2 regions of the Thiomonas sp. OC7 genome follow, and region 2 is predicted to be linked to the other one. Evidence: riboswitches for the same ligand, from Rfam matches in the RefSeq annotation. Region 2 holds a riboswitch; the other holds the start of a gene.
The links. Region 2 has a riboswitch for fluoride ahead of BIO17B3_RS18415 (class I SAM-dependent methyltransferase). Riboswitches for the same ligand answer to the same signal wherever they lie in the genome.
Positions count from the first base shown of each region.

Region 1 (3,618 bases), 2.1 Mb from region 2:
CAAGACGAGCGCTTATTTCGCGCAGCGGCGTAGCCGTGGTGATCTCACGGCGTTCGACGCCTGGCTGGAGGCTAGCCCGGATGCTGTGCCGGTCGCAGGCGATGAATTGTTGCTGCCGCCAGGCGCAGCGTGATCACGGCGCAGCACTTTGCAGCTTCACAGGGGTTGAAGTCAGCCCAGTGTCTTCGCCAATTTCTCTTCCTCGATGTGAGATGTGGCTCCGTTCGTCTGCGGCCGATGGACCTGGCTATACGTCAACGGCAGCTTCAAGGTGCGGCGGTCATTCGACCAATTATGTCGACCGGCAAGTGCTCGGCCGGAACGGACGGTCAGATTCCGCGGTTCACGGCCGCATCTGAATGTCCGCTTGGTCAATCACCAAACGGTGCTGCGGACCCACACCCGCCATTTGGTTTGGAGAAAAGCGCCTACATGACCGATTCGCGCTTTTCCCGGCAAGATGCAGTGACAGTGACTTGCCGCAGACACCCTTGCGAGGCAACATGGCCACGCCGCGAATGTCGGCATGGCCAGCACGGGCCTATTCCGTGTCTTTACGCAAGGAGCATCACATGCACATCGTTCTCACCCGTCATGGCGAGGTTGAAGGCATCACGCCGCCACGCTTTCGCGGTCGTATGGAGCTGGCACTTACTGATCTGGGCCGACGCCAGGCCACAGCGCTTGGCCAGACCATCGCCACTCAGTTCCAAGCTGCGGCCATCTACACCAGCCCGATGCAGCGCTGCCGCGATACCGGCGCGGCCATTGCTGCAGCCTGCGGCCTGCCAGCGCAGGTGCAGTCGGGCATCGACGATTTCGACTACGGCGAATGGCAATGGAAAACCCATGAGCAAGCCCGCGCCGAGTTCCCGCGCGACTTCGCGCTGTGGAAGCAAACTCCCCAGTGGATGCGATTTCCCGGCGGCGAATCCTTGCAGGCGGTGGCGCTGCGCACGGCCGACGCGCTGCGCGAATTGCTCGCCGGCCATGCCGACGACACCGTGGTGCTGGTGGCGCATGACAGCGTCAACCGCGTGCTGCTGATGCAGGCGCTGGAGTTGCCGCTTTCAAGCTATTGGCGCATCGAGCAAAGCCCTTGCTGCATCAATGTGCTCGACATCCACGCGGATGCTCAGGTGAGCGTGCACCGGGTCAACGATACTGCCCATCTGCGCGGCTTGACCTGAGTATGCAGCCCAAGGCGAGCAGACATGAACTAACAATTCGAAACATGCCATCTGCTTCAGCTTTGTTGTAATGCATCCCAGGAGATGACATCCTCCTGACCCCAACCGCCTCCAGGCTGATGATGTCTGTTCTGCGCTCCGTGTCGCCACGCTGCGCGTCGGACCATGCCGAGGAGACGACGATGTCCGCCACCAAGCCCTGCCCGTTCTGCCAGATCACAGAACCGGTACTGCGCAACAATCTGGCCTATGCGATTTTCGATCGCGACCCGGTGACTCCGGGGCACATGCTCATCATTCCCTATCGCCATGTGGCCGACTGGTTCGACACTACCTGGGACGAGAAGCGAAGCCTGCTCGCGCTGGCCGACAACGCCCGCACCCTGCTCAAGCGCGAGCACGACGCCGACGGCTTCAACCTCGGCGTGAACTGCGGACTGGCCGCCGGCCAGAGCATTCTCCACGTTCATCTGCATCTCATCCCCCGCTACCACGGTGACATGGACGACCCGCTGGGCGGTGTACGCGGCGTGATCCCGGCGCGGCAGAAATACTGATGCGGGCGCCCGATCTCGACGCTGTCGACGGCTCACCAGTGAGCCCGGCACGCAAGCGCCAGGCGTTGGCCTTCGTGCTGACGATCGGCGTGCTCAGCTTGTTCGCCGACTGCACTTACGAAGGTTCGCGCAGCGTCCTCGGCCCCTATCTCGGTCTGCTCGGCGCTTCGGCCCTTGTCATCAGCAGTGTCAGCGGGCTTGGCGAACTGGCGGGGTATGCGCTGCGTTTGCTGTCGGGTCGCGCCGCTGATCGAACCCAGGCTTTCTGGCCCATCATCCTTGTGGGTTACAGCGTGCAGATGCTGTCAGTGCCGGCGTTGGCGTTGGCCCACACCTGGCCCCAGGCCGCCTTGCTGCTCGTGCTCGAGCGCATTGGCAAAGGCCTGCGCAACCCGCCGCGCGACGCCTTGCTGGCGCATGCCGGGCAGAGCCTGGGCGGCTACGGCTGGGCTTTCGGCCTGCACGAAGCGCTGGACCAGACCGGCGCCGTGCTCGGGCCGCTACTCGTGGCGGCGGTCTTGCTGTGGCAGCATGACTACCGCCTGGTTTACGGTTTGTTGCTCATCCCCGCGCTCATCAATCTGACCCTGGTGCTCAGGGCCAGACACACCTACCCACGGCCGCAAGATCTGGAGCCGACGCCGCGGCCCGACGCCGCACCGAGCAGAACCTATGGTCGCGGCCCCCGATGGCCACTTCAAATTCCCCCACTTATGGCCAGTCAAACTCCTCCATGCAGGACGGGCGGATTATGAGGCATCGGCGGTGACGGCGATGCGCGCTGCGGCCTCCTTGAGGCGGTAGCTGCGGCCCTCGAACTCGAGCATGGCGGCGCGGTGCATGAGGCGGTCGAGGATGGTGGTGGCCATGGTGGCGTCGCCGAGGTACTTGCCCCAGTCCTGCACGACGCGGTTGGAGGTGACGATGATGGAGCGGCGGTGCTTGTAGCGCTGGTGGACGATGGCCTGCAGCAGTTCGGCCGCGGCGTCGCCGATGCGCCGGGCCAGGAACAGGTCGTCGAGCACGAGCAGGTCGGGCTCGATCCAGGCGCGCAGCATGGATGCTTGCTCGGCGGTGCTGGCCAGGGCGTAGTGGGCGAACTCGGTGTCGGCCTCGACGTAGCGCACGTCATAGCCCTGCAGCGTGGCCTGGTAGGCCACGGCCTTGGCCACATGGCTCTTGCCGGTGCCGGGCTTGCCGATGATCAGCGCGTTGGCGCCGTCGCCGATGAACTTGAGAGTGTGCAGCTCGAAGCAGGCCGCGCGCGGCAGCTTGGGGTTGAAGCGCCAGTCGAAGTCGGCCAGGGTGGCCTTCTCGTCCAGGCGCGACTGCTTGAACCGACGGTCGTTGAGGCGGGATCGCCGCCGGTCGAGCTCGTCCTGCAGCATGGCGCCCAGGGTCACCAGGAACGGCTCCTGGCTGCTCTGCGCCTGCAGCACGCGCGTGGACAAAGTGTCGGCGATGCCGGAGAGGCGCAGCTCGCGCAGGGAACGTTCGATCTCATTGAGGGTCATGCTGGTGGCTCCTGTCGTGGGTGAGAGAGTCGGCGGCGGCACGGGCGAACAGATCGGCGTACTCCTCGGCCGGGCGGATCAGCTCGTGCTGCTGGGTCAGCGGCTCGGCGCTCGGAGCGGCGTCGAGGGCCTGCAAGGCGTCGGCGACGAGCCTCTCGGTCAGCGCCTTGACGTGGCGATAGCTGTAGACGCCTTCGTGCAGCGCCCGGGCGCAGGCGGCGTCGACCAGGCGCCGGGGGTAGCGCTCGGCCAGGGAGACGATGCCCCAGAGCTTGCGCTGACCCACGCGGCCCTCGACGGCGAACAACAGCTCGCACAGGCGCAGGGCCTCGGCGCCGATGGCGCGCGCCTGGGCCA
Region 1 covers NZ_LR131953.1:1,682,671-1,686,288, reverse strand. Annotated here, with positions in the region: gene BIO17B3_RS08160 (hypothetical protein) at 1-133, shown strand, start outside; gene BIO17B3_RS08155 (histidine phosphatase family protein) at 573-1,190, shown strand; fluoride riboswitch at 1,262-1,326, shown strand; gene BIO17B3_RS08150 (HIT family protein) at 1,373-1,747, shown strand; gene BIO17B3_RS08145 (MFS transporter) at 1,747-2,502, shown strand; gene istB (IS21-like element helper ATPase IstB) at 2,497-3,261, opposite strand; gene istA (IS21 family transposase) at 3,248-3,618, opposite strand, start outside.
Region 1: it holds a riboswitch for fluoride, as region 2 does, so the genes downstream of both, BIO17B3_RS08150 (HIT family protein) here and BIO17B3_RS18415 (class I SAM-dependent methyltransferase) in region 2, are expected to answer to the same signal.

Region 2 (3,618 bases):
GCCCCGCGCCCACGGCCACGGCAAAGTCGGACAGGAAGGCGTCTTCGGTCTCACCGCTGCGGTGCGACATCACCGTGCCCCAGCCCACTTTCTGGCACAGACGCACCGCGGCGATGGTTTCGCTCACCGTGCCGATCTGGTTGAGCTTGATGAGCGAGGCATTGGCCGTGCCTTCGTCGATGCCGCGCTGGATGATGCGGGTATTGGTGACAAAGTTGTCATCACCGACGATCTGAATCTGACCGCCGAGTTGGCGCGTCATCGCAGCAAAGCCGGACCAGTCGTCCTCGGCATGGCCGTCTTCGATCGAGACGATGGGAAAGACGTTGAGCCAACCTTGATACAGCTCGACCATCTCCTGGCTGTCGAGCACCTGATTGCCGCTGCGGCTCAAGTGGTAGCGGCCATTTTTGTAGAACGAGGTCGAGGCCGGGTCGAGCGCAATGGCGATATCTTCTCCCGGCCGATAGCCCGCGCGCTCCATGCTCACCGCCAGCAGCGCATTGGCGCCCAGACGCGCCTTGTTGGGCGTGCCGTCGAGGGCGATGAGTGCCGCGTCGATCGCGGCCTGATCGCACACATCCCGCCCTTTGAGCGCCTCGGCGATTTCGCCCTCGATGTGAGCAATCACCTTGCGCACCCCTTTGCCGAAATAGCGCTTCGGGTCGCCGTCGCGCAGTTCCACCGCCTCGTTGCTGCCGGTGGAAACCCCCGAAGGCACCGCCGCCGAGGCGCGCGCCCCCGACTGCAGCGTGATCGTGGCCTTGACGGTCGGCGTGCCGCGGGAATCGAGAATTTCCTGCGCGCGAATCGAAGAAATAAGAGCGTCTGAAGCAGGCATGGCCTCTCCTTGAAGGGTGGACATCGACGGCGCGAAACCGCGCCGCCGCACTCGCAAAATGACGCGCAACTACGCCGTCTGCGCTTCGACCGGCGCCGCAACGACTTGCGGCTTCTCCGCGACTGCCGAGCCTGCGCTTGTCTTGCCCGCATACTGGTAGCTACGGTTGAACGGATACTCGGACTGCCGGGCCCGCAGCAGGCGGTCGCAGTCGATGCGGTCTTCCACCACACCATCCGGGCGGCTTCCAAGAATCTGGAACAGCGAAATCCATCCCTGCTCAAAGCCCATGGCCGATCCCGCGAGGTACAGCCGGTAAGCGCGCAAGGTCTTCTCCGCATGCTCGCCCAGCACGCGGCGAGCTTCGTCGAGATGGCCTTCGAGCGCATCGACCCAGTACCACAGCGTTTTGGCGTAATGCGGCCGCAGACATTCGAAATCCAGCGGCTCCAGGCCGCCGCGCGTCATGGTCTCGGCCATTACGCTGACATGCACGAGCTGCCCGCCCGGGAAGATGTACTTCTCGATGAAGTCGCCCATGCCGCCGGCGAGCTGGCTGTTGTCCACCCCGCCGGCGGTGATGCCGTGGTTCATCACCAGCCCGCCCGGCTTGAGCAGGCGGCGGATTTTGCTGAAATACAGCGGCAGATTCGGGCGGCCGACGTGTTCGCACATGCCCACCGAAGCGACCTTGTCGAAGGGCTGCGATTCGTCCACATCGCGGTAGTCCTGCAGCAACATGCGCACTCGTCCCTGCAAGCCTTTTTCGACGATCAGCCGGTTCACATGGTTGTATTGATTCTTCGACAGGGTGATGCCGGTCGCGTCCACGCCGTAGTGCTCGGCGGCCCACAGCAGCAGCCCGCCCCACCCTGCGCCGATGTCGATGAAGCGCTCGCCCGGCTTGAGCATGAGCTTGGTGCAGATGTGATCGAGCTTGGCTTCCTGCGCCTGCGCCAGGGTCATCGACGGCTCGGCGAAATAGGCGCAGGAATACACCCGGCGCGGGTCGAGCCACAGGGCATAAAAATCGTCGGACACGTCGTAATGGCTCTGAATCTGCGCGGCATCCTTTTCGCGGCTGTGGTGGCTGTGCTCCCACAGGGTGCGGCGCAAGCCGTGCCACATCCGCGCGGTGGCGGCCGAAGGCTCGTTGCGCGGGTCGTCGTCGAGCAGCACCGGGGCGATGCGCATGAGGTCGCGCAGATTGCCCAGAATGTCCACCATCCCCTCGACATAATCTTCAGCCAGTTTGCCGATCTGCCCGGTGGTGATGTGCCATAGCGCCCGCTTGTCGCGCAGGCGCATTTCGATTTGCGCGTTGCTCGGGCCCACGCGCTGCCCGCCCGGCAGCACCACACTGCAGGGCAGCGGAAGATGGGACAGACGCGCGTCAACCCGGCCAAGAAGAGAAGATGAGATCGAAGACATACGGAACTCCTTTCAGATGTTGGCAAGCACGAACCGACGCACCAGCAGACACAGGCGCTGTGAACAAAGCGGGAGCATGAGTTGTTTTTGCGCGGACCGAAAGCGCTGGGCGGAAGCCCCGTCTTGCGCCTGCGGCAAGACACTCCTGATCAATGGGGATGTAAACATCCGCGACTCCTCCCTGAAGGCGGCGCCTGCTGCACAGGCAGCAGGTCAACCGGAACATGGGTAGGAGTCATCAGCCTGGGGCGAAACCCCTATTGAGGCAATTGCACGGCGAACTCCATCGCCGTTTGTTGATTTGAATTTAGGCCATGAAATGCGCAGGGTCAATGTCCGGGGCGCTCAAGGTTGCTTCGAAATGCAATCGCTCAATACTTCTGCCGCGCCGGAATCACGCCGCGCACACCGCCCAGCGGCTCGTCCATGTCGCCGTCGTAACGCGGGATGAGGTGCAGATGCACATGGAAAATGCTCTGCCCGGCCGCACGGCCGCAATTCACGCCCAGGTTGAAACCATCCGGCCGGTGCTCGCGCAGCAGCAGAGCGCGGCCTTGAGCAGCTAGTTCGAGCAGCGCCTGATGTTCCTGCGGGGTGCAGTCGAACCAGTCGGCTACATGGCGAAAGGGAATGAGCAGCAGATGCCCCGGGTTGACGGGCGTGCGGTCATACACCGCAAAGCCCAGTCCGTTGCGCAGCACCCAGGGCATGTCCTGGCAGAACGGGCACTGCGAATCGCCGCCGGATTTCATGCCAAGCCTCGCAGATGCGTGGTGTCGTTGACGAGTTGCAGCGCGACCTTGCCTTGTGCATCCACGCTGAAAAGATTGAGGCAGCAAGGCTTTTGCGTGATGCGCCAGTAGCCCGATAGCGGCAGATCGAGCGCGTGCAGCAGCAGCGCGCGGTTGACGCTGTCGTGCCCGACCAGCACCACGGTGTGCTCGGCATGACGCTGCAAAAGCGCCCTCAGGCCGTCGGCAGTGCGCTGCGCCAAGTCCTGCAGCGACTCGCCGCCGGGAAAGCGCACCCACTGCGGCGCGCTTTTCCATAAGGCGTAGGTCTGCGGATGCGCTGCCTTCACCTCCTCGTGCGTCTTCCACTGCCACTGGCCGTAGTCGAGATCGTTCATCCCTTCGAGCACCTGTGCGCTCAGGCCGCAGGCCGCGGCAATGTCGGCGCTGGTTTCGCGGCAGCGTCCCATCGGGCTGGTGTAAACCGCCTGCGGGGAAAACTCGGCGGCGATGCGCTGCGCCACCGCCTTGGCCTGATGGCGACCGAGTGCGGTCAACTCCAGTTCCATACGCCCGCGAAAACGCTCGGGATGAATGCCTTCAACTTCACCATGC
Region 2 covers NZ_LR131953.1:3,805,306-3,808,923, reverse strand. Annotated here, with positions in the region: gene BIO17B3_RS18420 (hypothetical protein) at 1-841, opposite strand, end outside; gene BIO17B3_RS18415 (class I SAM-dependent methyltransferase) at 911-2,272, opposite strand; fluoride riboswitch at 2,495-2,572, opposite strand; gene BIO17B3_RS18410 (HIT family protein) at 2,644-3,024, opposite strand; gene BIO17B3_RS18405 (histidine phosphatase family protein) at 3,021-3,618, opposite strand, start outside.